2 regions of the Lautropia mirabilis genome follow, and region 1 is predicted to be linked to the other one. Evidence: predicted binding sites of a transcription regulator. Region 1 holds the regulator's gene; the other holds the start of a gene.
What was found. Region 1 encodes FNR, which switches genes on or off when oxygen is low (the NO sensors DNR and NnrR bind a similar motif). Its sites were predicted from a motif close to TTGATNNNNATCAA; they were not measured.

Region 1 (15,988 bases):
GATGTTGGAGAGGTCGCGGAAGTACAGGGCGTCGTCGCGGAAGCCATCGACGTACTGGTCGGCAATGGCCGAGAAGCCGCGGATGGAGACCTGGTCACGCTGGCCGTCACCGTGGGAGAAGGACACGCCGGGCACATTCTTCAGGGCGTCCTGCATGGAGTTGACGTGCTGGTCTTCCAGGACACGGGCCGGAACGACGTTGATGGTCTGCGGCACGTCGCGCAGCGGGGCGTTGGTCTTGGTGCCGCTGGTGGCGTCGGGCGTGGTGTAGCCGTCATCCTGGGCACCGACGACGTTCACGGCGGGCAGGGTGGCGCGGTCGGCTTCCTGGGCGTGGGCAGGGGCGACCAGCGGGGTCGACAGAAGAAGCGCGAAGGGAAGTGCCTTGGCGTTGTGCATGATGGGGGAAGATAGGGTTGGGATGGGGGTCTGAGGTGTGCAGCGCAGACCAGATGACGCTGCGCGTGGCAATTATAGTAATGAAAGTAATGATCAGTACGATATTTGGGTGTATTGGTTGAGCAAGGTGCTATTGCACAGCTATTGCGCAGCCGTTGTCCGGCCATTGCCCGGCGGGCGCATGGCCTGTGGGCATGGTCGAGTGCGGGATGGAGCGCGTGGGATGGTGCGCGTGGGATGGTGCGCGTGGGATGGTGCGCGTGGGATTGGGGCGCCTGAGATGGGACGCCAGGCAGGATGTCAGGCCTCCATGGGAAAGGAGGCCCTGGAAGAGGGCGGCAGAGTGTCAGTCCCCCTTGGGTCAAGGGGGACTGGAGACGGGCGGCCTTGCTGCCGCCCGGGATGCGGACGGTTGGTTACTTGACCAGGGTGAGTCCCGGCCGCTCGTCGTGCAGCGGGATGACGCGTCGGGCGGGGGTGCCGGCGTCATCGTCGTTGGCGCCGGCGCGGCCGGCATCGGCAGCTGCAGCCAGCCGTGCCTCGACGGCCACCGGGGTGGCGCCAGTCTCTTCCAGCAGGCGCTGCTGTTCACGCTGGCGGCGGCGCAGCTGGGCGTGACGGTCGAAGACCATGGCGATGCTGCGCAGGAAGTAGCGGCCGACGGGCGTGACCTGGATGCCGCTTTCGTCACGCAGGACGAGGCCGGCCTCGATGAAGCGCTGCAGCCCCTCGAGTTCGTGGCGGAAGTATTCCTGCGGGTCGATGAGGAAGCGGTCGCCGATGGACTGGAAGTCGAGCTGGCCCTGGCACATGAGTTCCATGATGACGGCACGCTGCAGGGTGTCGTCGCCACGAAGTTCGATGCCGCGGGCGGTGGGCAGCCGCCCGGCTTCGATGGCCTGGCGCCAGGGCTTGAGCTCTCGGTGGTTCTGTGAGTAGCTGGGGCCGATGGCGCTGATGGCCGAGACGCCCAGGCCGATGAGGTCGTCACCGGGCATGGCGGTGTAGCCCATGAAGTTGCGGCGCAGGGTGCCGCGCTCCAGGGCGACGGCCAGGTCGTCGTCGGGCAGGGCGAAGTGGTCCATGCCGATGTAGCGGTAACCGGCCTGGTTGAGCTTCTGGATGGCCAGCTGCACCATGGCCATGCGCATGGCCTGGTCGGGCAGGTCTTCGCGATGGATGAGGCGCTGGGCCTTGAAGCGCTCAGGCAGATGGGCGTAGCCATAGATGGCCATGCGGCCCGGGCGCAGGGCAGCGATGCGGTCCAGGGTATGAGCCAGCGTCTCCAGCGTCTGCTTGGGCAGGCCGTAGACGAGGTCGATGTTGATGGACTTGAAGTCGAGCGTGCGGGCGTGTTCCATCAGGCCCACCAGCATCTCTTCAGGCTGGATGCGGTGGATGGCGACCTGGACCTTGGGATCGAGATCCTGCACGCCCAGGCTGATGCGGTCGAACCCCATGCGCCGGATGTTGGTGAGCCGGGTGTTGTCCACCGTGCGGGGGTCGATCTCGATGGAGCATTCGGCCTGGGACTGCAGGCCGATCTCGGCGTCGAGCGTGTTCAGCAGTTCAGCCAGCTCTTCGTCGCTGAAGAAGGTGGGGGTGCCACCGCCCAGGTGAAGTTGCGAGATCCTGACATCCCGATGCAGGTGCGCCGCATAAAGGCGGATTTCCTGTTTCAGGGTTTGCAGATAGGCCACGGCTCTGGCATGGTCTCGGGTACCGATGCGGTTGCACGCGCAATAATGGCAGATGGACTCGCAGAAGGGGATGTGGACGTAGACGGTAACGGGCTGCCCCGGCTGGCGCAGGGTGCGGTTGTCCAGCCACCAGGCCTGTTTCTCGGCGTCGAAGGCCTCGGCGAAATGATCCGCCGTGGGGTAGGAGGTGTACCTGGGCCCCGGTTGGTCGAAAACGCGAATCAGTTCGAGTGTCGGCATGCTGTCCATACAAAAAGCATGAATGAACGTGACTTGGTGGTTTTGATCCTGGTCAACGGACACTTATAATCCCTGAGGCGCGGCTCTTGGGGTGGTGTCGTCGCCTTTCATGTGTTGTCATCCGACGATAGCCGCGCGGCCTGGCCCGATGGGTGGGCTGGACGCGTCGGGAGAGTATTTTTTTCGGTTATCTGTCTGTTTTTTCCTTCCTGCACGCTGCGCGCAGCGTGTACGCTCGTTGCCTGACCAGAGGTCCTTCCCTTGAAGAACGTTCCTACGGCTGAATCCACGGTGCCTGCCCAGGCTGCATCCGGGCATGCTTCCTGCATGTCGTGCAGCATGCATGACCTGTGCCTGGTGGAAGGGTTGAGCGCTGCCGACATGGAGCAGCTTGCGGGCATGGTCAAGACGCGGCGCCGGGTGCGGCGCGGTTCCTATCTGTACAAGGCGGGCGATCCCTTCGACGCCATCTATCCCATCCGTGCCGGTTTCTTCAAGTCGCGGGTGCTGTCGCCCGACGGGCGCGAGCAGATCATCGGCTTCCCCATGCCGGGCGACGTGCTGGGCTTTGACGCCATCAGCCGGGGCTCGTTCCACAGCGACGCGGTGGCGCTGGAAGACGCGGATGTCTGCGTGGTGCCGTTCTCGGAGCTGGAATCCATCGGCCGGCGCTTCCCGCCGCTGCAGCAGCGGCTTCATCGCATCATCTCGCGCGAGATCGTGCGGGATCAGGGGTTGATGATGCTGCTGGGCACCATGCGGGCCGAGGAGCGCATCGGCGCCTTCCTGCTGGAGCTGTCACGGCGCTTCATGCGGCGCGGCTTTTCTTCCAGCCAGTTCATCCTGCGGATGACCCGCGAGGAAATCGGCAACTATCTGGGGCTGAAGCTGGAAACGGTCAGTCGCACGCTGTCGCGCCTGCAGGAGCAGGGCGTCATCTCGGTGGAGCAGCGCAAGATGCAGATCATCTCGCATGATCGGCTGCGCGTGCTTTCCGGCGTGCCCGAGTCCGGTCTGGCGACCGACATGTCGCCCGAGAACGCCCGGCGCGTGGCGCTGATGCGCATCCACCAGCCGTGGTCGGAGTCGCAGAGCTCGCAGTAAGCGTCAGCAGTACGGATGGGCGTGCCCGGCCAGGGCAGCGGCCAGACCGGCGGCTGACAGCATGATCAGCAAGATGCCATTGAGCCGATAGGCCACCTGTGGGGCTCGGTTGCCCAGCAGGTTGCGCGCACCTGCCTCCACCAGGAAAAGGCCCAGGTTGGTGCCCAGCGCAAAGGCAGCCATCACGGCGGCCGCGCCCAGCGGGGTGGCGGCCAGAATGGCGGTTCCCAGCGCGGTGTACAGCAGCCCACAGGGCAGCAGCGCCCACAGCATGCCGCGCAGCCACTCAGTGCGACGCCCCGGGGCCAGCGGCGTGCGTGATGCCAGGCGGCTACCCAGCGCACTCAGCCACAGGGGCTCGCGCCCCAGCACCAGCAGGCTCAGGCCCAGCAGGACGAGCAGGGCGTTCAGGCCGGCCCAGACTGATTCGAAGATGGGCTGCCAGTAGGCGGCGGCCAGGACCTGCTGGCCGATGGCGCCGGCGGCCAGGCCGAGCAGGCTGTAGCCCAGCACGCGACCTGCCTGAAAGCGCCACCAGCGGGCGTCGGGCAGCTTGAGGGCAAGGCGTCGCGCCAGCGAAGCGCTGCTGGGGGCTGCGGTGCTGCCGTTGTCCGGCGTGATGGCGGAGGCCGCCGTGGCCTTGAGTGCGTTCGGGGCGCTGGCGGCCGCACTCGGGTGGGGGGCGTCTTCCGACGTCCGGGACGTGGCAGCGCCTCCCTTCACGGTGATGACCGGGATGCCACGCAGGGTCATGCGCTGCAGGCCGGCACACATGCTGACACAGTGCAGGCTGCCTCCTGCGCCCATCAGCAGGGCGGCCGAGACCAGGGGCCAGGCGCTGTTCATTGCTTCGGCCGGAAATCTGCGGGCAGGGTCCGCGGCGCCTGCAGGACCGGAGCGGTGGACTTGTTGGCGTCGAAGGGCTGGGCACGCAGGCTTTCAAGGGTCTGAAGACCGGCAATGGGCAGGCGCCAGTCCTCACCTTCCAGGGCAATATGCCAGCGGGTGCCGGGGGCCCAGGTGATGGGTTGCCGGGCATGCCAGTGGCCATCGCCGGCAGGCAGCATGTGGATGGCGAGGTCGTTGTTCGGATCGGAGGGGTGCAGCAGACGCAGGCGCGTGGGCTTGATGTCGGCTCCGTTGGGGACCAGGGTCAGCTCAACCAGCAGCATGTTGCCCGGGGTGGTGTGCATGGCCAGTGTGCCGGCCACGCCCAGCTCACGGGCGCGATCCTCGCGGCGGGTGTCGGGTGTCACGCTGAGTCCCTGCTTCACGTAGTCGCTGCCCACCGGGGTATCGGCGCCGTGAATGGCAATCCAGAGGGTGAAGAGGCCGGCCACCACGGTGGCAGCGGGGATGCCGACCACCAGCCACATCAGCGGCTGCGAGAAGGCCTTGACGGGCCGGGCAGGCTGCGAGGGCAGGGTGGTGGGCTGTTCGGTTCTGCTCATGATGATCGAGGTGGGGCAGGGGGCGATACGTACCCGGGGTACAGGAATCGGGGATCTGCCGCGGCCGTGACTTGGGATGGGTGGCGCTGCGCCTGGGGCCGCTGCTCGTGAAGGGCGGCCGATAGGGAAGTGGCCGCCCTGATGGGATATTAATTCCGGCAGGATTCACGGTGCAGGGTGCAACCGTGAATCCATGTGAAGCCGGAGATCAGCGGGGCACCATGAAGATGCTGTCTTCGTGGCGTGCCGAAGCGCTGGGGCCATCCGTCTGATCCGGCGGGTTCACCGGGGTGACCTCGATCTTGATGGGATGCGAGCCGGGGCGCTGGTCGGTGTCGGCCGGCAGCTGCAGGGCGATGGGCACCAGGCGGTTGGAGGCCGCAGGCACCTCGATGCGGTTCTGGCCGGCGATGCGCAGGCCGGGCAGGCCGCTTGCGCTCAGCTCCAGCACCAGGGGGCGCTCGCTGGCGTTCATCAGCTGCAGGGTATAGGTGTTCTCGATATCACCGTTGTCGGCAAAGCGCGCCAGCGAGGCACGGTCGCGGATCACGTCGACACGCAGCGGGTTGCGGGTGGCCAGCGAGCCGACCAGGAAGCCGGCCAGTGCCAGCAGCAGGGCCGCGTAGGCAAGCACGCGCGGGCGCAGCACCCGCTTGGCAGTGGCCTTGGTGTCGAGGTGGTTGGCGAGCGCGTTCTCGGTGGTGTAGCGGATGAGGCCACGCGGATAGGACATCTTGTCCATGACGTCGTTGCACACGTCCACACAGGCGGCGCAGCTGATGCACTGGTACTGCAGGCCGTCGCGAATGTCGATGCCGGTGGGGCAGACCTCGACGCACAGGCCGCAGTCGATGCAGCTGCCCAGCCCCAGGGCGCTGGGGTCGGCCTTCTTGGAGCGCGAGCCGCGCGGGTCACCCCGTTCCTTGTCGTAGGTGATGATCATCGTGTCCTTGTCGAACATCGCGCCCTGGAAACGGGCGTAAGGACACATGTAGGTACAGACCTGCTCGCGCAGGAAGCCGGCGTTGCCCCACAGGGCAAAGGCGTAGAAGAGGAACCAGAACCACTGCCACGGACCCAGTTCCATGCCGATGATCTGGGCAGGCAGATCGCGGATGGGGGCGAAGTAGCCGATGAGGGTGAAGCCGGTGAAGAGCGACAGCAGCACCCACAGCAGGTGCTTGGTGCCGCGCACGCGGAACTTGTACCAGGACATCGGGGCGGCATCAAGCTTGCGACGCTTGGCGCGGTCGCCTTCCAGCTTGGCCTCGATCCACATGAAGATCTCGGTGTAGACCGTCTGCGGACAGGAGTAGCCGCACCAGACCCGCCCGGCCACGGCCGTGACGAAGAAGAGGGTGAGGGCACAGAAGACCAGCAGGCCCGCCAGATAGACGAAGTCCTGCGGCCAGAGCACGGCCCCGAAGAGGTGGAACTTGCGGGCGTCCAGGTCGAAGAGGACGGCCTGACGGCCGTTCCACTGCAACCAGGGCAGCCCGTAGAAGACCAGCTGGGTGATGATCACGGCGGCAATCCGGAGATTGTCGTAGCGACCACGCACCGAGCGGGGCTGGATCTTGACCCGCGCCGAGTAGCTGGAGAACAGTCCTCCTTCCTTGCTAGCCTCGTTGGCGGCAGCCTGTGCAGCCGCTGTCTTGGCTTTGCCTGTGCCGGTCGTCGAGCGGCTGCGATGGACTTGGATGACGCGGGTTTCGGGTTCCACGGGATCAGTTCTTCTTCGGGTTGGACAACGACATCACGTAAGCAGCCAGCACATCGATCTGTTCCTTGGTGAACAGGTCCTTGTGAGCCGGCATCTGGCTGTCAAAGCCATTGTTGATGGCGTGCATGACACCCTTCAGACCGCCGCCGTGCAGCCAGATGCGGTCGGTGAGGTTGGGGGCACCCACGTCCTGATTGCCCTTGCCGTCGGGACCATGGCAGGCAGCGCAGACCTGGAAGCCTTTCTTGCCTTTCTGGGCCTTGACGGGGTCGGTGGCCGAGCCGGACAGCGACAGCACGTACTGCGCGGTGTTCTCGATGTCAGCCGGGCTGTCGAAGGCAGCTGCCTGCGGCGGCATGATGCCGTGACGGCCTTCCGTGATGGTCTCGACGATCGTCTCGGCATCACCACCGTGCAGCCAGTCACCATCGGTCAGGTTGGGGAAGTGGCGGCTGCCCCGGGCATCGGCACCGTGGCACTGGGCACAGTTGTTCAGGAAGAGCCGCTGGCCGATGGCAAGTGCCTCGGGGTTCGTCTTCAGCTGGTCGGGCGACTGGCCGGCGAACTTGGCGTAGATGGGGCCGAGCGTGGCTTCCACCTGGGCGCGCTCTTCGTGGTACTGGCCGATCGAGGTCCAGCCACCAGCACCCTTGAAGTCACCCATGCCTGGGTAGTAGATCAGGTAGCCGATGGAGAAGAAGGTGCAGATCAGGTAGAGGCCCATCCACCAGCGGGGCAGGGGGTTGTTGGCCTCACGGATATCGCCGTCCCAGACGTGGCCGGTGGTGTTGTCCGGCGTGGGGGCGGGTTTCCGGCTGTTTGCGATCAGAACGAACAGACAGAACAGCAGGCTGAGAATGGTCAGTACGATGACGTAGTATGACCAGAAGTCGGATACGAAATCAGCCATTTTTTCTCTCGTTGGGTTCGTTCAGGGGAAGCATGGCCGCTTCATCGAAGCGGGCCTTGTTTTTCTTGGACCAGGCGTAGACGATGACGCCCAGGAAGAAGATGAGGAACACCAGGGTGAGGACACCCCGGATCACGTTGAAATCCAAGACCGTTCCTCCATTACTGGTTCTGCGGACGGACGCGGCCCAGACCCTGCAGGAAGGCAATCAGGGCGTCCTGTTCGGTCTTGCCCTCGAGCTCCTCGACAGCACCGTTGATGGACTCGTCGCTGAAGGGCACGCCGACGCTGCGCAGTGCCTTCATGTGACGGACGATGCTGCTCTGGTCGACCGGGGTCTCTTCCAGCCAGGGGTAGGCGGGCATGTTGGACTCGGGCACCACGTCACGCGGGTTGTGCAGGTGGGCACGGTGCCAGTCGTCGCTGTAGCGGCCGCCAACACGGGCCAGGTCCGGACCGGTGCGCTTGCTGCCCCACTGGAAGGGGTGATCCCAGACGGACTCGCCAGCCACCGAGTAGGGGCCGTAGCGCAGCGTTTCGGCGCGGAACGGACGGACCATCTGCGAGTGGCAGTTGTAGCAGCCTTCGCGGACGAAGATGTCGCGGCCGGCCACCTGCAGCGCGCTGGGCGGGGTCATGCCCGGCAGCGGCTCGGTGGTGGAACGCTGGAAGAAGAGCGGCACGATCTGAACCAGGCCACCGACCGACACCACCAGCACGATCAGGACGATCATCAGCCAGGGGTTGGTTTCAATTTGTTCGTGTGAGAGTTTCATCGAAGCTTCCTCGAAGAGGCTTTATGCGCGCAGCTGCCCTGTGTGCCGGTCCGGAGACCGGCACACGGAAGGTTCTGCGGGGCAGGGCGCCTGCCGGTTCAGTGGCTCTGGCTGGCGGTGTTCAGTTGGGGAGCAGCGGGGGTGACCGGGGTGCTGGTCTCGACCGTGGCGGGCAGCGCGGAGGCCTTGGTGTCGCCACGCACGGTACGCCAGACGTTGTAGGCCATGACGATCATGCCGCTGAGGTAGAGCACGCCACCGATCAGACGAACCACGTAGTACGGGAAGCTGGCCTTGACCGACTCGGCGAAGGTGTAGGTCAGCGTGCCGTCCGGCTCCAGGGCGCGCCACATCAGACCCTGGGTGACGCCGGCCACCCACAGGGCGATGGCATACAGGGCGATGCCGATGGTGGCCAGCCAGAAGTGCAGCTCGATCAGGTTGGTGCTGTACATCCGATCACGGCCCCAGAGGCGCGGGATCAGGTAGTAGAGGCTGCCCATGGTGATGAGACCGACCCAGCCCAGCGCGCCGGAGTGAACGTGACCGATGGTCCAGTCCGTGTAGTGCGACAGCGCGTTGACGGTCTTGATGGCCATCATCGGGCCTTCGAAGGTGGACATGCCGTAGAAGGACAGGGCCACGATCAGGAAGCGCAGGATGGGATCTTCACGCAGACGGTGCCAGGCGCCCGACAGGGTCATGATGCCGTTGATCATGCCGCCCCAGGACGGTGCGAACAGGATGAGTGAGAAGACCATGCCCAGCGACTGGGTCCAGTCGGGCAGGGCGGTGTAGTGCAGGTGGTGCGGACCGGCCCACATGTACGTGAAGATCAGCGCCCAGAAGTGGACGATGGACAGACGGTACGAGTAGATGGGGCGACCGATCTGCTTGGGCACGAAGTAGTACATCATGCCCAGGAAGCCGGCGGTGAGGAAGAAGCCCACCGCATTGTGGCCATACCACCATTGCACCATGGCGTCCTGCACGCCGCCATAGACCGGGTAGGACTTCATGAAGCCGGCCGGAATGGAGATGTTGTTGACGATGTGCAGCAGCGCCACGGCCAGGATGAAGCCGCCGTAGAACCAGTTGGCCACGTAGATGTGCTTGACCTTGCGCTTGACGATGGTGCCGAAGAAGACGATGGCGAAGGCCACCCAGACGGCAGCGATCAGCAGGTCAATGGGCCATTCCAGCTCGGCGTACTCCTTGGACTGGGTGTAGCCCAGGGGCAGGGAGATGATGGCGCCGATGATGACGGCCTGCCAGCCCCAGAAGGAGAACGCGGCCAGCTTGGGCGCGAACAGCGGCACCTGTGAGGTGCGCTGCACCGTGTGGTAGGCGGTGGCCATGAGGCCGCAGCCCCCGAAGGCGAAGATGACCGCGTTGGTATGCAGCGGGCGCAGACGGCCGAAGCTCAGCCAGGGAATGCCCATGTTGAGCGCCGGGAAGGCAAGCTCGGCGGCGATGTAGACGCCCAGCGTCATGCCCACCACGCCCCAGACGATGGTCATGATGGAAAACTGGCGGACGACGCGGTCGTTCCACGCGATGGGGGGTGATGTAGTCATGTCGTAGTAAGCCGGCGAAGACGCGCCAGAGGCGCGATGAGTGTTGCGGACGGCGATGAAAAAAGGAGGCCTGGACAGACTGCTTGCCCTCGATAGGTGAGAGCGGCGCCTGTCCAGGCCACCCTATGGGCCTGTCGGTGATATTCGGAGAAATGCGGGCAGCGGCTGGAGCGTTTCCACGCTGGAGCGGATGTCTCCTAGCGAAAGAATGCGCGAGCCTGCACGAACTGCTCAGAAAATCCCTTGCTGGCTATGATGTTTTATATCTGAAAGATCGCCTTGATATAAGTCAAGTGAGGTCCGCCCGAGGGCGCAGCGCGCGCGTGAAGCCGCTGGACGGCTGGAAGTCGTCGCTGGGCACGATGTGAAAAGACGTGAAAGACGTATTGTCCGTGCGACAGTGTAGGGCAGGGCGACCGGGTGAAGGGCTGCTCGGAGGGGAGGCCGAAGGGGGCGGGCGGAAAGGTCGGGTGGAAAACCTGTCCTGAACGTGAGTGTCACTGCCCGGCGGCAGGCGGTGCGGCTGGCTGAGGAGCGGCCTTCGGCATGGCCGTGGTGGGGGCGGGCGCTTCGGCCGATGGCGCCGCGGACGGCCGGTCGTCGTCCAGCAGGATCCGTTCGGCCTCGGTGTCCAGGTCCTCGAACTGGCCGGCGTGCACGGCCCAGGCCAGGGCAGCCAGGATGGCGAACACCAGGACGACGGACAGGGGAATGAGGGTGTAGAGAATGTCCATGATGAGGATCAGCGGGCGGCGCGCAGTGCGTTGAGCACCACCACCAGTGAGCTGCCGGCCATGCCCAGGCCGGCCAGCCAGGGCGGTACCAGGCCGATGGCGGCCAGCGGGATGGCCAGGACATTGTAGAGGCAGGAGAAGATCAGGTTCTGGTGGACGATGCGAAGGGCGCGACGGGCGGCATCGCGGGCCGCCAGCAGGCCATCCAGGCGTTCGGACAGCAGCAGGATGTCGGCATGGTGCTGGGCCAGCGGGGCGGCACTGGCCAGCGAGACCGAGACATCGGCGCGGCTGAGCACCGGGGCGTCGTTGACGCCGTCGCCCACCATGGTGACGCGCCGACCCTGCTGCTGGAATTCGCGCATGAGGTCGAGCTTGTCCTCGGGGCGGGCGCCGGCGCGCTGCGCCTCGGGAGGCAGGTCCAGTTGCCGTGCGATGTGGGTCACGCGATCGGCATGGTCCCCCGAGACGATGCGGCACTGCACGCCGTCGGCACGCAGCCGGGCCAGTGTCTCGGCTGCGCCGGGGCGCAGGGTCTCGGTCAGGCGGAAGCGGGCGTGCAGGGCAGCGGCAGGCGTCGCGACGGTGTCTGTGGTGCGGGTGTCCGCCAGGGTGAGAGTGGGTGCGGCCGCGTGTTGTCCGGCATGTGCATCCGGTTCTGGCGAGGGAACGCGCGTGGGTTCGTCAGGTTGGTGCTCTTGTGACGATGACTGGAGTTGCAGGATGATGAATGCCTGATCGGGGACGATGCGGGCGCTCCAGGGGGCGTTGCCGATGTCGAGTCGGGCCTGCAGGCCGCCGGCGGGCAGGTTGGTGACTTCACGGACCTGGGCCCGTGCGGCCAGCGGGTGTGGAGCGGCTGCGGGGGTGTCGGCGGTGCCAGGGGCAGTCACTGACGAGGCGGCCGCGTGCGCCGCTTCGGCAAAGGCGCGGGCCACCGGGTGCAGCGAGCTGCGCTCGATGGCGGCGGCCAGGGCCAGGGCGTCAGCCCCGGAAAGGCCGGGGCTGGTGTCGACCAGCTCGATGCCCGGGGTGCTGGTGGTGAGGGTGCCGGTCTTGTCGAACAGCACCACGTCGCTGCGGGCCAGGGCTTCCAGCGTGTCACTGCGGTCGATGATGATGCCGCGGCGCGCCAGGCCGCCCAGCGTGGCCAGCAGGGCGGAGGGGGCAGCCAGCGCCAGTGCGCATGGGCAGGTGACGATGAGGATGGCGGCGGCGATCCAGGGGGCGCGTTCCGGGTTGATGAACCACCAGACGATGCCGGCGATCAGGGCCACCAGCAGCACGCAGACGAGGAAGGGGCCCGCATAGCGGTCGGCGGTGCGCAGCACGGTGGGGCGGCTGGTGGCGGCGCGCTCGATCAGGCGGTTCAGCTCGGCCAGCCGGGAATCGGCGGCACGGTGGGTGACTTCCACGATCAGCGGGTTGCGCAGATTGAGGCTGCCCGAGACGACGGGCATGCCGGGACCGCGCGGCTGGGGCTCGGATTCGCCGGTGAGCAGCGATTCGTCCACGTCGCTGTGGCCTTCCAGAATGCGGCCGTCGACGGCGAAGGTGGTGCCGGCCGGGACCGAGATGCGGTCGCCGGGCTGCAGGCGGCGACGCGAGACGCGCTCGATGCTGCCGTCGGCGCGCAGGCGGTCGGCGGCTTCGGGAAGTCGTGCCAGGCTGTTGCCCAGGCCGGCTGCGGCGCGTTCGCGGGCGCGGGATTCCAGCCAGCGGGCCACCAGCAGCAGGCCGATGATCATCGTCACCGAATCGAAATAGACCTCGTGTCCCTGGTAGAAGGCCACCACGCTGGTGATGACGGTGATGGCGATGCCCAGTGCCACCGGGGTGTCCATGCCGATGCGGCCCTGCCGGGTGTCACGCCAGGCCGCCGTGAAGAAGGGGCCGGCTGCAAAGATCAGTGCCGGGATGGTGAGCATGGCCTCGGCCCAGATCATCAGCTTCTGCAGGTCGGGCGGGATGGCATCGCCGCCGATATAGCGGGGGACGGCGAACATCATGACCTGCATCATGCAGAAGATGCCCACCAGCATGCGCCAGAGCGCCCGGCGGCGGGGGCGCGGATCGGCACGCTCGACCATGTCCAGCGGCAGGGGGCGCGGCTCGTAGCCGATGTCGGCCATGCGGGCGAGCAGGGCGCTGAGGGCATGCCGGGCGGGATCCCATTCCAGCCGGGCGCGGCGCGAGACCACGTTGACCTCGATGCGGGCGTGCTCGTCGTCGATGGCAGCGGCGATGGTCTGGGTGCAGGCGGCGCAGTGCACCGCGTCCACGGCCAGGATGGCTTCCTGGCGCGTTGGGTCGCCGGTCAGAGGCCGGGCGTACTCCATCAGCTCTTCGGGGTCGTCCAGAATGGCGAAGCGGCCGGTATCCATCACCATGGCGAATGTTTTGTGTTTGGTCGGTTATGGGGTGTGGGGGATATCCGACAAAGGTGGCGGCCCGCTGGAAAGAGATGGGGGCGATGCCGGACGAATCAACAGGACGATAGTGTGAAATTCTGCAGCATAATGGTTTCTGGTTCAGAATTGAGGGGCGCAAGGTTGTCCAGGAGCCCGGCGGACGTTGCTGCGTGCAGCGACATGCCGGCTCCGGCCGTGGCATCGGGCCATCGGTTATCTGGACGTTACGCCGTCATATTAGGGAGGAAGCTGCGCCATGATCACCATTCCCCGTGCCACCAAGATCGTTGCCACGCTTGGCCCGGCATCCAACTCGCCCGAGATGCTGGCCCGACTGTTCAAGGCAGGGGTCAACGTCGTTCGGGTCAACTTCTCGCACGGCTCGGCCGAGCAGCATACCGAAACGGTCCGGCTGGTCCGCGAGGTGGCGGTGGGTCTGGGCACCGACGTCGGCGTGCTGGCTGACCTGCAGGGCCCGAAGATCCGCATCGGCAAGTTTGCCGAGGGCAAGATCAACCTGAATCCGGGCGATCCGTTCGCCTTCGACATCCATTGCGAGTCCGGCGACCAGGGTGTGGTCGGTCTGGACTACAAGGATCTGGTCAACGACGTGCATCCGGGTGACACCCTGCTGCTCAACGATGGCCGGATGACCATGCGGGTGCTGCGCGTCTCCGACAGCCGCATCGAGTGCGAAGTGATCCTGGGTGGCGTGCTGTCCGATCGCAAGGGCATCAACCGCCAGGGCGGTGGCCTGTCGGCACCCGCGCTGACGGCCAAGGACATGGACGACATCAAGACGGCCGTGGGCTTCCAGGCCGACTTCATGGCGGTGTCCTTCCCGCGCAATGCAGCCGATATGTACATGGCACGCGAGCTCAACCGGGCAGCGGGCGGCAAGTCGCTGATGATCGCCAAGATCGAGCGCTACGAGGCCATCGGCAACCTGGAAGAGATCCTGAAGTCGTCTGACGGCATCATGGTGGCCCGGGGCGACCTGGCCGTGGAGGTGGGTGATGCGGCGGTGCCTGCGCTGCAGAAACGCATGATCCGCATGGCCAAGAGCCTGAACAAGGTCGCCATCACCGCCACGCAGATGATGGAGTCGATGATCGAGGCGCCGGTGCCGACCCGTGCCGAGATCTCGGACGTGGCCAACGCCGTGCTGGACGGTACCGACGCCGTGATGCTGTCGGCCGAGACCGCCACCGGCAAGTACCCGGTCGAGACCGTCACGGCCATGGCAGCCGCCTGCGCCGAGGCCGACCGCGCCGATCGCTCGCACACCCTGGATGCGGCCTTCCTGGATCGCACCTTCACCCGCATCGACCAGTCCATCGCCATGGCGGCGCTCTTTGCGGCGCACCACATGCGCGCCAGCGCCATCGTGTCGCTGACGCAGTCGGGTTCGACCGCGCTGTGGGTCACCCGCATCGACTCGGGCATCCCGGTCTATGCGCTGACGCCGGAAGAGAGCTCGCGTCGCCGCATGACGCTGTTCCGCGAGTGCCACCCGGTGGCCATGCAGTACCGCTCGTATGACATGCCGGCTGTTCTGGCCGACGTGGAGCGGCTGATGCTGGAAAACGGCCTGGTCAAGCACGGTGACCTCGTGGTCATCACTGTGGGCGAACCGGTCGGCAAGTCCGGCGGCACCAACAACCTGAAGATCGTCCGCATCGGCAGCCACAGCTGATCATCTGATCGGGTCGGGGAAGGTCCTGCCCGACTTCCCCGTTGTGGTCATCCCGGTAGCCGCACGGATTGCCTGTTAAAATTCTTTGCAGGCTGTCCGTGCAGCCATCCAAGTTCCTTCAAGAGGAGAAAGCTCCGTCATGTCTATCACCACCGAACAACGCGACCGCGTCGCCAAGGGCAAGGGCTTCATCGCTGCTCTGGACCAGAGCGGCGGCAGCACGCCCAAGGCCCTGAAGCTGTACGGCGTGGACGAAAGCGAATACAGCAACGACAAGGAGATGTTCGAGCTCGTGCACAAGATGCGTGAGCGCATCGTCTCCAGCCCCGCCTTCAATGGCGATCGTGTGCTGGGCGCCATCCTGTTCGAGGTCACGCTCGACGGCAAGTTCCAGGGCAAGGATGCTGCCCAGTACCTGTGGGAAGAGAAGAAAGTCGTTCCCTTCCTGAAGATCGACAAGGGCCTGGAAGCCAAGGCCAACGGCGTGCAGATGATGAAGCCGATTCCCGGCCTGAAGGAGCTGCTGGCCCGTGCCAAGGCCAAGGGCGTGTTCGGCACGAAAGAGCGCTCGGTCGTCTTCGAGAACAACGAGAAAGGCATCAGCGACGTGCTCGACCAGCAGTTCGCGCTGGGTGAGGAAGTGCTGGCGGCCGGTCTGGTGCCCATCATCGAGCCGGAAGTCGACATCAACTCCCCGGGACGTGCCGCCATCGAGGAAACGCTGAAGAAAGGCATCCTGGCTCGTCTGGAGAAAGTGTCCGCCCCGGTCATCCTGAAGCTCACCATCCCCGAGAAGGATGGCGCCTACGATGAGCTGGTCGCTCACCCGAAAGTCCTGAAGGTCGTGGCCCTGTCGGGCGGCTTCGAGCGTGAAGAGGCCAACCGCCGTCTGGCCCGCAACAAGGGCATCATCGCCAGCTTCAGCCGTGCGCTGTCCGAGGGCCTGAGCGCCAAGCAGTCCGACGCCGAGTTCAACAAGGCGCTGGACCAGTCGATCCAGTCGATCTACGAGGCCTCGATCACCTGATTGTTGTGTCAGCTTCGATCGATTGATCGATCGGCAGTCCCTGTCTGACCGGCCCTTCGGGGCTGGTCTGTCGGGCCGGTACCTTCCGTCATGTCCCTGTGCATGGGCGGATAAGGCCGGCCATTTTTGCGTCTGCCGATCGGGAAGCGGGCAAGTAGCGGAGGCAGGATACAGCGATCCGCGTGCGGGATGCACGCGTGCGCCCACGACAAGGCCGGTGTGGCTGTCGAGAGAAGATGC
Region 2 (15,988 bases), 530 kb from region 1:
TTGTTATTTCCACGCCAGATCTTGACTCCGCTTATCGAATCTTCTCGGTACTAAACAATCGAGGCCTTGACCTTGCACCCATTGACATCCTGAAAGCCAACATTCTTGGCCAAATTCGAAAGACAAAGAATGAGGCACTGAGAAGAGAGTACGCCAAGAAATGGAGCGGAATAGAACTGGCACTTGGACGAGAGGCATTCGGAGAACTCTTCAGTCACATCCGAAGCATCTACGCAAAAAGAAAGCAAAAGCAAACCCTGATCAAGGAATTCCTAGAACACGTCACGGAAAGCAATAACCCACAGGAGCTTATAGACAACGTCATCATACCTTATGCAAGGATATGGGAATTTGTTCGCAGCTCAGAATTTGAATCAAAAAGAAATGCCGACAAGATCAACGAGTACCTGAGCTACCTAAATCGCGCAAACTTCAAGGACTGGGTTCCACCAACCTTGCTGTACTTCAAGACCTTTGAACAAAACGCTGAGTTTCTTGAAAGATTCCTTCTTCTTGTGGAGCGACTCACCTATTTCATGATTGTCACCCGAGTCAACATCTATGAACGCATAGAAAGCTTCGCCGCCCTCAGCAAGGAGATCGAAGCAAAAGGCTTTGATGGAGACCCCGACAAGCTATCCACACTTAGTCTGGATAACGCACAAAAGCGGGACTTCATTGACCATCTGAACGGAGACATCTATCGAAAATTAGCTCCAGATAGAATGAGCATCATGCTACGGCTAGAATCACTGGTCAGCGACGGCAGCAAGAAACTCGTCTTTAACCACCTTACTCTGGAACATGTCTTGCCCCAAAACCCCGGAAAAGGGAGTGACTGGGACAAGTACTTCCCAAGCGAAAGTGAGCGCGAGTACTGGACGCATCGACTGGCCAATCTCGTCCCGCTTCACACAAGAAAGAACCCTGCAGCAGGAAACTTCGATTTCTCAAAGAAGAAAAAGATCTACCTCCAAGGCAAGGGCGGCGCAACCCCGTTTGTACTGACCCAAGAAGTCGGACGCTCCCGAATCTGGACACCAAAAGTTCTTGAAAGGCGACAGAAACGCCTACTTGATGCATTCAAGGCCCACTGGGAATTGACAATTCTCTGATTAAAAACCCAACCTGGAAAGCACAAATCTCATTAATGACAACCCCTCACGTAAGGGGTTGTCGTCAACCAGATCAGTGCCAGCACAGAACAACCAACGAATACAATAGAGCCAAGATCCAGTTCATAAAATGCCACCCTAAACTAGGTCATTGCGCAAGCAGCAAACACAAATCGCAAACCACGTTGACCCAAAAACATCTAGAATCGACAAACCCTCATTCAACACGGACCAGGAAAGACTCTATCTAATTAGACACTCCACAAGCCCGGATGATAAAGTAAATAAATATACGCCATGACCTTATCAGAAGTAGACTATTACCGGAAGGCTATCCCTTCAATCAAGGAACAAAGACATCAGCTTTTCTGACGATCTGGTTTAGGACTTCTCCATGATGATGCTGGGATGGATGTCTCCGTATCACCCACTTCATGACCCTTGGCCTAGACCACGTCACTCATGTCTACTTCATACTCAGCGAATAGCTTATCTGCCACTATGATCATTCCGTCCAGGATGTCATCATGACACCTAGAAAAGATCAGAGCATAGAGCAATGGGAAACGGTACTCTTCAGGCGCATAGCACCAGCAAATTGCCAGTTCTCACGCCCCAACACCACATGCGCCCCAACTAACCCGGTCGATAATAAGGTTAACGCTGTACACTGATCGAAGCCGTATGACCGCTTAGCAAGGGTAGAAGTGCTTAGGACTCCTCCATGACGCTCTCCTGAACAGGACCTGACGAATGCTCCACTCCCTCTCTGCCAACACCCGAGCAATTCTGCTATTGACAGCCCCGCTCATCGTCGGGCGTAGTACGACATCCCCGGATCTACTGGCTCCTCGTGAGTACAAACGCCTTGCCCGCCGTCTGATAGAGATCCAACACGAGCCAGCGGATCTAATGGCGCCCATTGCGGACAATCTCATACAGGCCTGCGGATCTGTCATCGAGGAAGCACGATTGAAAAGCCTTCTGGGACGCACCTCTCTTCTGAATCAGGCTATCGAACGGTGGCAAGCTCACGACATCTGGGTAATCAGTCGCGCAGACGGAGCGTATCCCCGTCGACTGAAGAAGCGACTGCGAGAGGACGCACCAGCAATCATCTATGGCTGTGGAGACATACCCTTACTGGACTCCGGGGGGCTCGCAGTAGTTGGCTCTCGTCATGCGGACGACGAATTGACAGAGTACGCGACCAAGGTTGGCCGCTTGGCAGCTAACGCGAGAAAGACGCTCGTATCAGGCGGAGCCAGGGGTATTGACAAATCAGCCATGCTTGGTGCAATCAATGCAGGGGGAAAGGTCATTGGAGTACTCGCGGACAGCCTGGAAAGAAAGGTAGTAGATTGCGATAGCCACAACATGCTTCGTGAAGGGAATCTAGTTCTGATCTCCCCCTACGATCCCAATGCGGGGTTCAATATCGGCAACGCCATGCAGCGTAACAAGCTGATCTATGCACTATCAGACGCAGCCCTGGTTGTCAGCTCCGATCTAAAGAAAGGCGGAACCTGGGCTGGCGCCATCGAACAACTGGAGAAACTCAAGTTTGTTCCCATATACGTTCGATCCACAGGGAGCACTTCAACTGGGCTTGATACATTGCGAAACAAGGGAGCGCTCCCATGGCCAAATCCGCAAGACACTGACGCGTTTAACGCCATTCTCGCGACAGCTCCGTCCTGTCTGCGAGTTTCTCAACAAGCAAGTCTTCCGCTTTTTTCTGAAGAAATGGCAGAGGCTGCGTCGACTCAGCTCTCCCACACGGAGGCAGAATCTGACGCAAGCCACCAGATCGCAACAAATCCCCCGACACCAGCAGACACATTGTTCACTACGGTCCGGGGAGTGCTTCAGTCAATACTGAAATCACCGATGAAGGATACAGAGGTTGCCTCCGCACTAAATGTTTCAAAAGCCCAGGCTAGATCTTGGCTACAACGTCTCTCGGACGAAGGTTTGATAGAGAAGCGAAAAAACCCGACCGCCTACGTTCTCAAGTAATTAAGTCTATTCTATTTAGCCATGGAGTCCTTCGCAGCCCCTGAAGGACCCCATGACGAGGTTTTCCGATTCTACGTTGTCGGCACGTTCACGCGCCCTGCGATCTCAGAGAAAACTCAAGGTCGGCAGCATGTCGGTCTGATCTGACCAGATCGAAACTCTCGGGAATGGAACTCCAATCCGGACGATCATCGACAAATCCACATGTAGCCACCACGGCAACGAAGATCCGTCCGACATATCGACTGCTGCGCAGCCATTCGCATGCCACCTCCAGCGTGGCACGGCTACGGCACACGTCGTCGACAAGGATCACGTCATGCCTGCCTCGCGGAATACGTGACTCGTCGACCCAGAATGAGTCACGAAGGAAGTCAAGTTTCGCCTTCTTGGTGTCGATGTTCTTTATTTGATTGCCATCACATCTCTTCCCCAGAAATCCCTGCAGCAACTTGAAGCCCTTTACCTTGGCCAGATGGCGAGAGATCTCCGTTACTGGCTGCCAGTCTCGCGCCATGGAGGGAGGCATTGGCACAACGTAAGGCGTACTGCCACCAAACCTGGACAGAATTGAACCTGCCAACTGCTCCGCAATGGGCATAGCTGCCTCTCTTTCGTGACTGTACTTCAGTCGATAGATGAGATCACCAGCCTGTGTGCGCGTTTTCCCCCAGAACTTCTTTGCGCTATTGACGCCTGGTCTCCAGAGCACCTGGCTATATTGATCCATGGCGTAACCATCATCCCATTGCCCACCAACAATCTTTCTGACTTCGGTCTTCATGATGACCTTCCCTTGTGATGATTGCCTTTCAAAGCTCATTGCATGGATGAGCCACCGTCTCCCTGGTCGGCAACATGATGACTGGCGCTTATGCCACCACGTCATCACACAAGATTCAGATTCATCTACAGGAAGCTGCCCCTTTTTCGAAGTACATCTTGGCATTCCTGTTTTTCCCGGTCAGCCCTGTATTCAAAGGCAGACATCGGGATATTCTGCAACTTCTGACCCTGCTTGTAGAAACACCCGCCAACTCACGCCAGCGGGTGTTCGTTCTTTTTCAGCCCATCCGAGTCATACCACAACCCGGATCTCAATCAGACTACTGTCTGATTAGCGGCACTCGGCAGGGGCAAAGCGCGTCGGCAGCGTCGGAGACAGGGCTCCGGTAATCGTAACAGGAGACGCTACACCGTTAGCACGGCAACGCCATTGGATGGCATCCTGAACCGGGCTGAATGCTTTAGTACCGTCCGGCAGACCATTCGCACCAGCAAACGGAGTCAGAACCAGAAGGTTCTCGGTCTTGGCGGCGACACGAGTACGATACGTGATCGAGATTTCGCCGGTAGCCGGCGTAATCGTCACCTGATCAACGTTGGTGGACTTGCTGGGCGGGTTATAGCCCGTGCCATACCCGGTCGTCACGGCATCATTCTGACCACCAGCAGCAAGCTCTGCCACGTTCAGCTTGGCAGCAGCAGCCAGCGACAGGCCTTCCGACACGCGAGCGCGGATCGTGTAGTCCTGGTAAGCCGGGATGGCCACGGCGGCCAGAATACCGATGATCGCCACGACGATCATCAGCTCGATCAGGGTGAAACCTTTTTGAACCTGTTTCAGCATCATGTTTGGACTCCTTGTCCAATGAGGTGAGGATGTGTTCGGGTTTCGCCTGGTGGCTGGCCCGGTCGCTTTTCACTTCGACACCCACCCTGTAGCGAGTGCCGTGCCAGCGCATGGCAACGGCATCTCTGGCCCGACAAGTGGCGGACCCTGTTCCGGCCCGTGACGGAGTCCACGGTCAGCGGACGCAGCTTGCCGTCCGGCCTGTCGTGGTCGGTCGTTGTTGGGCAGCCACAGGTGCCGTGGGGTGACGTATTGCGTCAGGGGGTGACGCAGAGGGGCAGGTTAGAGGTGGGCAGATCTGAACGTCCACAGCATGTCGCTGCATTGGACACATTCCAAGATAGCTACTGTTCCCTCTTGATAACTGTATAAAAAATCAGTATTCTGCGATTGTGCCCTTAAGCCACGGCTTGATGCCATGGGGCATCAGCTCACAGCCCTTCTTCCCTGCGGCTTTGCATGAAAGCACCTGCTTCAGAGCTCATCTCATGTCCACATCCCACGATCAGAACTTCAAGAATCTGATCATCGATTACCCCCGTCAGGCGCTGGCTTTCTTCGCCCCCACCGAGGCTGCCAGCCTGCCGCCCGACGTGAAGATCACCTACATCCGGCAAGAGCTACCCAAGGACCGACTGGGCGATCGTTTCTTCGAGATGGATGTTCCGCTTCTGGTGGAATGGCCCAACGGCCAGCGTGAGGCCCTGCTCTTCATCGTCGAAGAGGAAACGAAACCCGGCCTCTTCTCCATCCATCGACTGGCCATCTACTGTCTCACGCTGGCTGAATTCTCAAAGACGGAGCGCGTGGTTCCGGTGGTCATCTTCCTGCGCGGCAGCACAGACATTCCGCGCGACCTGCATCTGGGCAGTGAACAGGGCAGCTACCTGGACTTCCGATACATCGCCTGCGTTCTGCCCGAGATCCCGCTACACGAACACCTGGACAGCGACAACCTGGTGGCTCGGCTGAATCTCGTGAACATGCAGTACAGCCCCAGCCAACGCATACACGCCTACGGCCACTCCATCCGCGGGTTGATGACACTGGAAAGCAATCCATCTAAGCACTTGAAATACATGAACTTTATCGACAACTACTGCACACTTGACGATACTGAGAAACAGCGGTATAGAGAACTTTACAAAGCGGAGGACGCCCAGATGATGCAATGGACAGAGCGGGTCAAGAACGAAGGTCGGCAGGAAGGCCTGCTGGAAGGCAGGCTGGAAGGGCGCCTGGAAACATTGGCCGACCTGGTATCGATGCGCTTCGGGCCCATGGACGCGACCACCCAGGCCCTCATGCACGCCGCCGACGACGAAACCCTGAAGCGCTGGACACGGAACGTGCTCACCGCCCAGACGCTGGAAGAAGTCTTCCGGATTCAGTAAGAGAACATCGGCCAGCAATCCGGCCGTATCAGGGTAGCCCCTCAAGCCCCTGCCCCTGCCCCTGCCCCTGCCGCAAGCCAAGCCAAGCCAAGCCAAGCCAAGCCAAGCCAAGCCAAAAATTAATTATCAACCCCGAACAGGAATCATCCTGCAACCGCTGGCGCTATACCCAAAATAAATAACGAATCGCGCCTTTAAATCCGTCTGCAGACGGAGCTTTCGATTATACAACGCCCTCCTTGATTTCGTTGATTCTTGTCAAGAGCCATGCGTTTTTGCAGATGATTCACTGCTTTACGACCTCCTGCCGGTCCTGCTCTTTTGTTATGGTGAGCACTGCTCTCCCTCTTTCATAACAATTAGGACAAGCACCATGAGCACCACAAGACGGCAATGGTTGAAGACGGGCGCAACGGGCGCTGCGGGGCTGGCTGCAGGCAGCCTGCTGCCGGGCGCGCTGAAGGATGTCATGGCGGCCGAAGCCGCCGAAGGAGCCGCCGGCGCAGAAGCGGCTGCCAAGGCAGCATCAAGTGCACCTGGCTCGGCCACTTTCACCGGGGAGGTGGCGCACGCCACGCACTATGGCCCGTTCATTGGCACGGTGAAGAACGGCCGGCTGGAAAAGGTGGTGCCGCAGGTCTCGGACAAGCGCCCTACCCCGATGCTGACGGAAGGGGTCATTGCCCGCACGTATGACAAGACGCGCGTTGCGGGCCCCATGGTGCGCAAGTCGTATCTGGAAGGTTTTCGCACGGGCAAGACGAAGCCGGAGCTGCGAGGCAAGGAACCGTTCGTGCAGGTGAGCTGGGATGTGGCACTGGGCCTCACGGCCAAGGCCATTCTGGACACGATCGAGAAGCACGGCAACGAGGGCTGCTTCAGCTCTTCGTATGGCGGCTGGTCGCACGCGGGCATTTTCCGGCCCAACGTGCTGCAGGGGCGTTTCTTCAACCTGCTGGGCGGCTCATCCATGACGTCGGGTGACTACTCGGCAGGTGCAGGCCAAATCATCATGCCGCTGGTGCTGGGTGACCTGGAGGTGTATTCGGCCCAGACCAGCTGGGAACAGGTGGCCAAGCACACCGAGGTGCTGGTGTTCATCGGCAGCGATCCGAACAAGAACAACCGCATCGAATACACGGTGGCCGATCACGAGATGTTCCCGAACTGGGAGGCCATCCGCAAGGCCGGCGTGAAGTGCATTTCCATCAATCCGCAACGCACCACGACCGATGAGGTGATGGACGCGGAATGGGTGCCGATCATTCCGAACACGGACACGGCACTCTTCCTGGCCATGAGCCATCATCTGCTGGTGACGAATCGCTGGAACCGTGATTTCGTGCAGCAGTACACGGTGGGCTTCGACCGTTTCCGCGCCTATCTGGAAGGCAAGGACGCAGACGGCACGCCGGCCAAGACGCCGGAATGGGCCAGCCGCATCACGGGCATTCCGGCCGCGCGCATCCGGCAGCTGGCGGATCTCTTTGCCTCGAAGCGTACGCAGCTTGCGGGCTCCTGGGCCATCCAGCGCGCGCACCATGGCGAGATGCCGTATTGGGCCATCGTGAACTTTGCCTGCATGCTGGGCAACATTGGCCTGCCGGGCCAGGGTGTGGGCTTTTCCTGGCACTATGGTGGCGGCGGCACGCCGCAGTCGGGCGCCACACCGCCCACGGGGCTTTCGCAGGGCCGCAATGCGGTCAAGAAGATCTGCCCGGCCTCGCGCATTTCCGAGATGCTGAACAACCCCGGCAAGGAGTTCACCCACAACGGCAGCCGCTACACCTATCCGCTGGTGAAGCTGATCTACAACGCCGGCAACAACTTCATGTCGCACCAGCAGGACCTGAACGAGCTGATCCGTGCGCTGCAGAAGGTGGACACGGTGGTGGTGCAGGACTGCTGGTGGACGGCTTCCACGCGCTGGGCCGACATCGTGCTGCCTGCCACCACGACGGTGGAGCGCAACGACATTTCCTCGGGCGGCACCTACAACATCAACAAGTTCTACGCGATGAAGCAGGTCATCGCTCCGCAGGGTGATGCACTGGACGATTTCGAGATCTTCCGGCGGCTGGCCGAGCTGTGCGGTGTGGAGCTGGGCTTCACCTAAGGGCTGGAGCCGATGGATTATGTCCAGGCTGCCTATGAGAACAGTTCGGCCGCGAAGCTCATGCCTTTCGAGGAATTCTGGGAGAAAGGCGTGGTCACGCTTCCCACGCCGGAAGCGGCCCACAGCTGGGTGCGGCACGGGGACTTCCGCGCCGATCCGGTGAAGAATCCGCTGCACACGCCCTCGGGCCGCATCGAGATGTATTCGGCCACCATCGAGAAGATGAATCTGCCGGACTGCCCGCCGATGCCCAAGTGGCTGGAGCCGGGCGAGTACCTGGGCAACGCGAAGGAGGGGCAGGTGCACGTGGTCAGCCCGCACCCGTACATGCGACTGCACTCGCAGATGGCCAACGCCGAGCCGCTGCGCAAGACCTATGCGGTGCAGACCCGCGAGCCGTTGCTCATCAACACGCAGGACGCCAAAAAGCGCGGCATCCGCGATGGCGATCTGGTGGAGCTGTACAACGAGCGGGGCGCGCTGGTGGTAGGCGCCCGGGTGTCCGACCGCATCATGCCCGGGGTTGTCAGCATCTATGAGGGCGCCTGGCCGCAACTGGACAGCAAGGGCCGCTGCAACAACGGTCTGGTGAACTTCATCACGTCCAGCCGGCCAGCCAGCGGGCTCACGCAGGCCACCACGGCAAACACCTGCCTGGCCAGCCTGCGCAAGTGCACCGACGCCGATCCGGGTGGCAGCAAGGCCTACCAGGCACCGCAGATCATCCAGAAGACCGACCTGAAGATCGACGAAGACGTGTTCGGCCTGGAACGTGCAGCGGCACTGCGCGAGAAAGCCTTGGCATCGATGTCGCCAGGCGAGAAAATCTTCTACCAGCGCTGCACGGTCTGCCACGGCCCGCGCGATCCGGCACAGTTCACGCCGCGCCAGTGGCAAGGCATCACGCAGAGCATGTTCCCCCGCGCGGGGCTGAACGAGGAAGAGAAGAAACTCGTGCGTGAGTTCCTGATGCAGAACGCCAAGCCGGAGTGACGCCATGAAGTCCCGGCCCCTCCTCCAGGGGTCGGCGCTTCGTGATCCTTCCTGCTGATCCGTCAGGAAACAGGCCGCCTGGGATGAATGTCCCCGGCGGCCTTTGTGCGTCTGAAGGCCCCAAAGAGCATGACCCACCTGACAATAACAGTAGCTTGCCAACGAGAACAACCCGGCGAACTTACGGTCTGCGCGACAATGGCACACACCCGTAACCGGATCGGCTGGCAGAATCCCGGCGTATCGGACAAAGAGACCGCATCATGTCATCACAAGTAACCGGCATGGGGCACGATGGCATGGGCGCCCCGCCCGGCCCGGAAGGCCTCATCCCCCAGGATGAGGCGTTTTCCAGCGGCCCACTGCTGACGCACTATCTGCAGCACCTATTGTGGTGGTTCCGCGAGGGGGTGGAGCCGGTGATGGCGGTGGAGGGCCATGCGGGGCGTGCCAGCGTGGGCACGCAGACGCCCTGGCTGCAGGGGCACATCGGGGTTCAGGTATTCGAGAGCGGCATTCTGGCCGCCGATGCCACGGGATCGCTGGCCCTGCCCTACCGGTCACGCTATGAGGAACATCACTACGCCCCGCATGTGGCCCTCACGCTGAAGATGAGTGGTGGCATGAGCTGGACGGACCTGCGCGGGCATGAGCATCATCACCCGGGGGTTCAGGAGCTGTGGTTCCAGACCGGCATGATGGAATGGCAGCACAGCACGATCCACGCCGGGCCGTGGTCGTATTGCCATGTGTCGATGCAGGCGCCGGTGCTGGAGCGCTGGCTGGCCGATGATGTCCTGGCCGACGATGCCCGCCGGCTGCTGGAGCAATGTCTGCAGCCACGCCCCCGGGGCACGGGGGCCATCCGCATCAGCAGTCTGCCCGACGCCATGCTGCAGCCGATGCAGCAGCTGCACGCGCTGCTGTCCACGCCCGGCATGCTGATGGCCGTGCCGCTGGCGCAGCAGCTTCAGGTGGAGGGGCTGGTGCTGATGCTGCTGGGCCAATGGCTGGGTCTGCCGCCCCAGCCCTTGAAGCGCCGGCAGGGACAATGGCGACGCGCGGTGGATGACGCCATCGACATCATCCAGGCGGAATACGGTACCGAACTGTCCATCAGCAAACTGGCCTGGCGGGTAGGCACCAACGAATGCTATCTGAAGCAGGGTTTCCGGGAGCGTCTGGGCATGGGTGTGGCCACCTTTGTGCGCCTTCAGCGAATGAAGGTGGCGCTGGCCTTGCTGGAGGAAGGCCGCCATTCGGTGAAGGAGATTGCCCATTACGTGGGCTACAGAAGCCTGGGGCATTTCTCGCAGGCTTTCCGGGCGGTGCATGGCCATCTGCCCTCGCAGGTGCGCGGGCGGAACCGGTCGTGAGGCTGGCCCTAGGGATCCTCTGAACAAGTCCCCGCGGCCGTCGCATCCCCGGAGAGGCTGCCAGCGTCATGCGATTTACTAATATATAAATAAAAAATCAGCGCTTGCCGTAACGCCATCACGCCCCGAGCAGGACACTCACTGCTCAAGAAGCCATATCCAGGAAACACGCTGACCAGAAAATGCCCCGCTCAGGCGGCTCCCTGAGCAACCCAGGCATGGCGGACGCATCCCCATGCGCCTGATGATGACCATCAAGACAGGAATCGCGCGGGTCGATTAAACTGGCCTGTCCCGTTTTTTCAGGAGCCTGTCCATGGAATTCGATCTCCTCATCAGCGGTGCCGGTCCGGCCGGTCTTTGTCTGGCACGGGCCCTGGCGGATACGAGCCTCACCATCGGTCTGGTGGAGCAGCAGCCGGAAGAGGCGCTGCGCGAGGCAGCCTTCGATGGCCGCGAGATCGCACTCACGCAGCGCTCGGCCTCCCTCATGCGCGAGCTGGGCTTATGGAAACGCATCCAGGACGTGGACGGCGCGGCCTTCTCGCCGCTGCGCGATGCGCGGGTGTTCAACGGTTCCTCCCCCTTTGCCATGCTCATTGGCCACACGCTGACCAACCGCAGCGAGCTGGGCTGGCTGGTGTCCAACCATCACATCCGCCGCGCGGCCTATGCCGAAGTGAAGGCCGCCGCCGAGGAGCACGGCCGCATCACGCTGATGACGGGCCAGCCCATCACGCGCGTGCTGGCACAGGGCGAAGGCGAGATGACCGAGGTGCTGCTGGCTGATGGCACCACGCACCGCGCGCGCCTGCTGGTGGCAGCCGACAGCCGCTTCTCGCCCACGCGCCGCGCCATGGGCGTGGGGGCCAGCATGCACGACTTCGGCCGCACCATGCTGGTATGCCAGATGACACACGAGGTGCCGCACAACCACGTGGCCTGGGAATGGTTCGACTATGGCCAGACGCTGGCACTGCTGCCCATGAACGACGACCCGGTGACGGGCGAGCACCGCGCCTCCACGGTGCTCACGCTGCCGCACCAGCGCATCGAGCCGCTGCTGACCATGGACGAGGCTGCCTTCGGCGAGGAGATGTCACGTCGCTACCATGGCCGGCTGGGCCGCATGAAGCTCACCAGCACGCGCCACAGCTATCCGCTGGTGGGCGTGATGCCGCACCGGCTGGTGTCGCGTCGCTTCGCCTGCGTGGGCGATGCGGCGGTGGGCATGCACCCCGTCACGGCGCATGGCTTCAACTTCGGCCTGCTCAGCATCGACACGCTGGCCGAAGAGCTGCGCACGGCTCACGCCTCCGGCAAGGACATCGGCAGCCCCGACCTGCTTGCCCGCTACGAGCGGCGGCACATGCTGGCCACGCGGCCGCTGTATGAGGTCACGAAGCTCATTGCCACGCTCTACACCACCGAGGCGGCGCCCGCCAAGCTGCTGCGCAATGCCGCGCTGCACCTGGGTCAGCGCTTCACGCCGTTCCGCAAGCTGGTGGCGGCTTCGCTGACGGGGTCGCTCTGACAGGAATACCGCAGCACCGGCGGCACGCCGCCAGCCGCGGCGCACCAGTGCCCCCTTCAACAAAAAACCCGCCCTTACAAAGGCGGGTTTTTTGTTGTCCATGGCCCGATGCAGAAGCGGCACGTCAGGAGGGGCACGACACCACCATCAAACGGCCGGTATGCTCAGGTAACAGGCACTGCGGACGTACGCCCTGACACACAAACCCGTCCGCATACACGAACGCGTCCGTATGTGCCCGGGCGCTGTCCTGCACGATCAGTGACACCCGCCCCCCGAGCCACCGCTGCACTTGTCACAGGTGCCGCAGTCACCGCCAGCGGCGGATTTCTTTTTGAAGATGAATTTGCGCAGGACGTAGGCAAAGGCCGCGATGACGATGACGGCCACGATGAGATTCTCGATCATCAGAATATCCTCGACGTGATCTGGTAGACGATCATGGCCATGACATAGGCAAGTGCCAGCAGGCCGAAGGTGATCAGGAAGGTGGTTTTTGCCGATTTGGTTTCACGCCGGATCACGGCGAGCGTGGAGGCACACATCGGCGCGTACACGTACCAGGCCAGGAAGGCAAAGGCCGTGGGCAGACCCCAGCTGTCGTGCACGATGGGAATGAGCGCGTTGTGCACGGCGTCTTCCGAACCGGCGCCCACCGCATACACAGTACCCAGCGCGGCCACCACCACCTCACGGGCGGCAATGCCCGGCACCATGGCTATGCACATCTGCCAGGTAAAGCCCAGCGGGGCAAAGATCGGCTGGATCAGGTGGCCCAGCATGCCGGCCAGACTGTAGTCGATGGCCGCACCGGTGGCGCCCTCGGGGGCGGACGGGAAGCTGGTCAGCGCCCACAGCACCACGCTTACCGAGAAGATCACCGTACCGGCCCGCACCAGAAATGCCTTCACACGGTCCCACAGGCTGGTGATGATGTGTTTGAAATTGGGCATGCGGAAGGTGGGCAGCTCCATCAGCAGCGGGAACTGCTGCACGTTGCCCTTGCTGCGTGCCATCCATTTGAGCACCCAGGCGGTGATCGCCGCCGACAGGATGCCGGCCAGATACAGCGCAAACAGCGTGAGCCCCTGCAGGTTGAACACGCCCCACACCGTCTGGTTGGGGATGACGGCCGCGATGATCAGTGCATAGATGGGCAGACGGGCCGAGCAGGTGAGCATCGGCGCAATGGCAATGGTGACCAGCCGCTCGCGCGGATCCTGGATGGTGCGGGCGGACATGACGGCCGGCACGGCGCAGGCAAAGCTGGAGAGCAGCGGGATGAAGGCCCTTCCCGAAAGGCCGGTGCGCGACAGCAGGTTGTCGAGCAGAAAGGCCGCTCGCGGCAGGTAGCCCGAGTCTTCGAGCAGCAGGATGAAGGCAAAGAGAATGGTGATCTGCGGCAGGAACACCAGCACACTGCCGGTACCGGCAATCACGCCGTTGACCAGCAGGTCAGACAGCAGCCCCTGTGGCAGCGTGGCCCCCACCCATTCGCCCAGCGAATCGAAGAGCCCCTGGATGCTGTCCATGACCGGCTGCGCCCAGGTGTAGACGGCCTGAAAGACCAGCAGCAGGATGGTGAGCAGGATCAGCATGCCCCAGAACGGATGCATGACGATGTTGTCGAGCGTACGGTGCCAGGGCGGCAGCTTCAGTTCGGTCTGCACCACCTGCGCAAGGATGTCCTCGACCTGTTCGTACAGGGCATTGCTGTCGAGCGCCTCCAGTTTGCGTTCGGCCTCGACCGGGTCCAGTTTGGCTGCATGACCGCGGGGCAGCGCCAGCGCCGCGGTTTCGACGGCCATGACGCCGCTTTTGCTGATGGCCACGGTTTCGAGCACGGTAGCGCCCAGCAGTTCGCCGAGTTTTTTCGCGTCGATCTTCAGGCCACGGGAGCGGGCCACGTCGCTGAGGTTGAGCGAGATGACCATCGGCAGGCCGAGGGTTTTCAGCTCCAGCATCATGCGCAGCGTCATGCGCAGGTTGGTGGCGTCGGCCACGGCGATGATGCCGTCCGGACAGACCCCGTACTTGCCCAGCAGCACGTCACGAGCCACTGCCTCGTCGGGGCTGGTGGTGCGCAGGCTGTAGGTGCCCGGCAGGTCGATGAGGCGCACCTCACGGTCGCTGATGAAACGGCCTTCGCGCCGGTCCACGGTGACGCCGGCATAGTTGGCCACCTTGGCATGGGCGCCGGTCAGGCCATTGAAGAGGACGGTCTTGCCACAGTTGGGCGCCCCCAGCAGTGCAAAGGTGGCGGCCTTGCCGCGGCTGGGCTGAGCAGCCGTGTCCAGATGGACGGGCTGCGCCAGGCTGGCGGAGGATACTTCGGCCATGATCAGCGGACCTCCCCGGCATGGGTTGAAGAAGAAAGAGTGTGGCCATGCCCATGCGGCACGACCCGGCAGAGGATCTTGGCGGCCTCGGGTTCGCGCAGGGCAAACTGCGACTGGTTGCCCAGGCGCACGGCAAAGGGGCCGCGCCCCAGCAGCCCGGTGGCAACGACCATCAGCGGGACGCCATCGGAAAATCCGAGGTCAGCCAGGCGGCGGCCCACCATGGGGTCCAGATCGCCAAAAACCGGGTTGGGCGCGATGCGCTCGATATGCGCATGCGCCCCTTTGTGAAGCTTGGATAGAGGGAGCGTGGTCGTCATGATCTGGATCCGTTGAGCCGTTCTTGTTAACTGGCGCAGAAGGCTTCTCGTTTCCTCTTCTGGGAAAACACACTAATGCAAACAGGATCGAAAGCCGTTCAGTTCGAAATCGGCCTCACTTTACCCCACGAAAGCCGACCTTTCAAGCAAGACTGATAATGCCTATCAGATATTATCATGGAGATAATCACGCACCGTTTTGCATTGACATGGATCAAAAAACGGGAAGCCGTCGATTTTTCATGGCTTATTAACATGTAAATCACGGACCAGGGCACAAAAAAGCCCCGCCAGGCGGGGCTTGAGGGGCAGCGACGGCAGACGCTGCCGAGTCAGTGCAGCTCGCCGCTGCGGCGCTTCTGGATGAAGTCCCGGGTCTCGGACACGATGACATTGGACAGCAGCAGCAGCGCGATGAGGTTGGGCACCGCCATCAGGCCGTTGAACACGTCAGCCGCCGCCCAGACCAGGCCCAGATTGACACCGGCCCCCAGCAGCACCGTCACGACGTAGATGACGCGGTAGATGGGCACCACTTTCTCGCCCCCCAGGTACGCGGCGCACTTCTCGCCGTAGTAGCACCAGCCCAGGATGGTGGAATAGGCGAAGAAGACCAGACCGAAGGTGACGAGCCAGCCACCGGGCCCCGGGAGCAGGTCATTGAAGGTGTGGGAGGTGAGCGCCGCCCCCGTGTCGCCACTGGTGGCATAGAGGCCCCCGATGACCAGCACGATGCCGGTGATGCTGCAGACGACCAGGGTGTCGAGGAAGGTGCCCGTCATGGAGACCAGCGCCTGCCGGCAGGGGTGATCGGTCTTGGCCGCGGCAGCCGCAATGGGTGCCGAACCCATGCCGGACTCGTTGGAGAAGACGCCGCGCGCCACACCGTAGCGAATGGCGGTACCGATGGCGCCCCCCACCACGGCGTCCAGCCCGAAGGCCGAACGGCAGATGAGTTCGACAGCCGGAATGACCCTGTCGTAATGGAGGAAGATGATGGCGAGCCCGCCCAGCACGTAGACGATGGCCATGAACGGCACGATGAACGAGGTGGCCTTGGAGATGCTCTGGATGCCGCCCAGAACCACGACGGCAGTCAGGACCGTCAGCGCCGCACCGGTGATCCAGGGATCGACGTGGAAGCTGGCC

Region 2: ubiM (5-demethoxyubiquinol-8 5-hydroxylase UbiM) is a predicted target of FNR. The motif match lies at 10,891-10,904, and genes of this name have one in related genera.

Annotation. Positions count from the first base shown of each region.
Region 1 is NZ_LR134378.1:2,888,024-2,904,011, reverse strand. It holds gene EL249_RS11925 (TonB-dependent receptor) at 1-399, opposite strand, end outside; gene hemN (oxygen-independent coproporphyrinogen III oxidase) at 816-2,348, opposite strand; gene fnr (fumarate/nitrate reduction transcriptional regulator Fnr) at 2,631-3,443, shown strand; gene EL249_RS11910 (sulfite exporter TauE/SafE family protein) at 3,447-4,289, opposite strand; gene EL249_RS11905 (FixH family protein) at 4,286-4,894, opposite strand; gene ccoG (cytochrome c oxidase accessory protein CcoG) at 5,103-6,500, opposite strand; gene ccoP (cytochrome-c oxidase, cbb3-type subunit III) at 6,622-7,527, opposite strand; gene EL249_RS11890 (cbb3-type cytochrome oxidase subunit 3) at 7,520-7,675, opposite strand; gene ccoO (cytochrome-c oxidase, cbb3-type subunit II) at 7,689-8,303, opposite strand; gene ccoN (cytochrome-c oxidase, cbb3-type subunit I) at 8,402-9,880, opposite strand; partial or broken gene ccoS (cbb3-type cytochrome oxidase assembly protein CcoS) at 10,480-10,614, opposite strand; gene EL249_RS11870 (heavy metal translocating P-type ATPase) at 10,623-13,004, opposite strand; gene pyk (pyruvate kinase) at 13,291-14,721, shown strand; gene EL249_RS11860 (fructose bisphosphate aldolase) at 14,861-15,748, shown strand.
Region 2 is NZ_LR134378.1:243,945-259,932, forward strand. It holds gene EL249_RS01030 (DUF262 domain-containing protein) at 1-1,115, shown strand, start outside; gene EL249_RS01035 (DNA-processing protein DprA) at 1,869-3,134, shown strand; gene EL249_RS01040 (ComF family protein) at 3,223-3,918, opposite strand; gene EL249_RS01045 (pilin) at 4,252-4,767, opposite strand; gene EL249_RS01050 (RpnC/YadD family protein) at 5,256-6,161, shown strand; gene EL249_RS13290 (molybdopterin-dependent oxidoreductase) at 6,535-8,277, shown strand; gene EL249_RS13295 (molybdopterin dinucleotide binding domain-containing protein) at 8,290-9,270, shown strand; gene EL249_RS01060 (helix-turn-helix transcriptional regulator) at 9,534-10,646, shown strand; gene ubiM (5-demethoxyubiquinol-8 5-hydroxylase UbiM) at 10,963-12,180, shown strand; gene EL249_RS01070 (FeoB-associated Cys-rich membrane protein) at 12,439-12,588, opposite strand; gene feoB (ferrous iron transporter B) at 12,588-14,519, opposite strand; gene EL249_RS01080 (FeoA family protein) at 14,522-14,839, opposite strand; gene EL249_RS01085 (alanine/glycine:cation symporter family protein) at 15,172-15,988, opposite strand, start outside.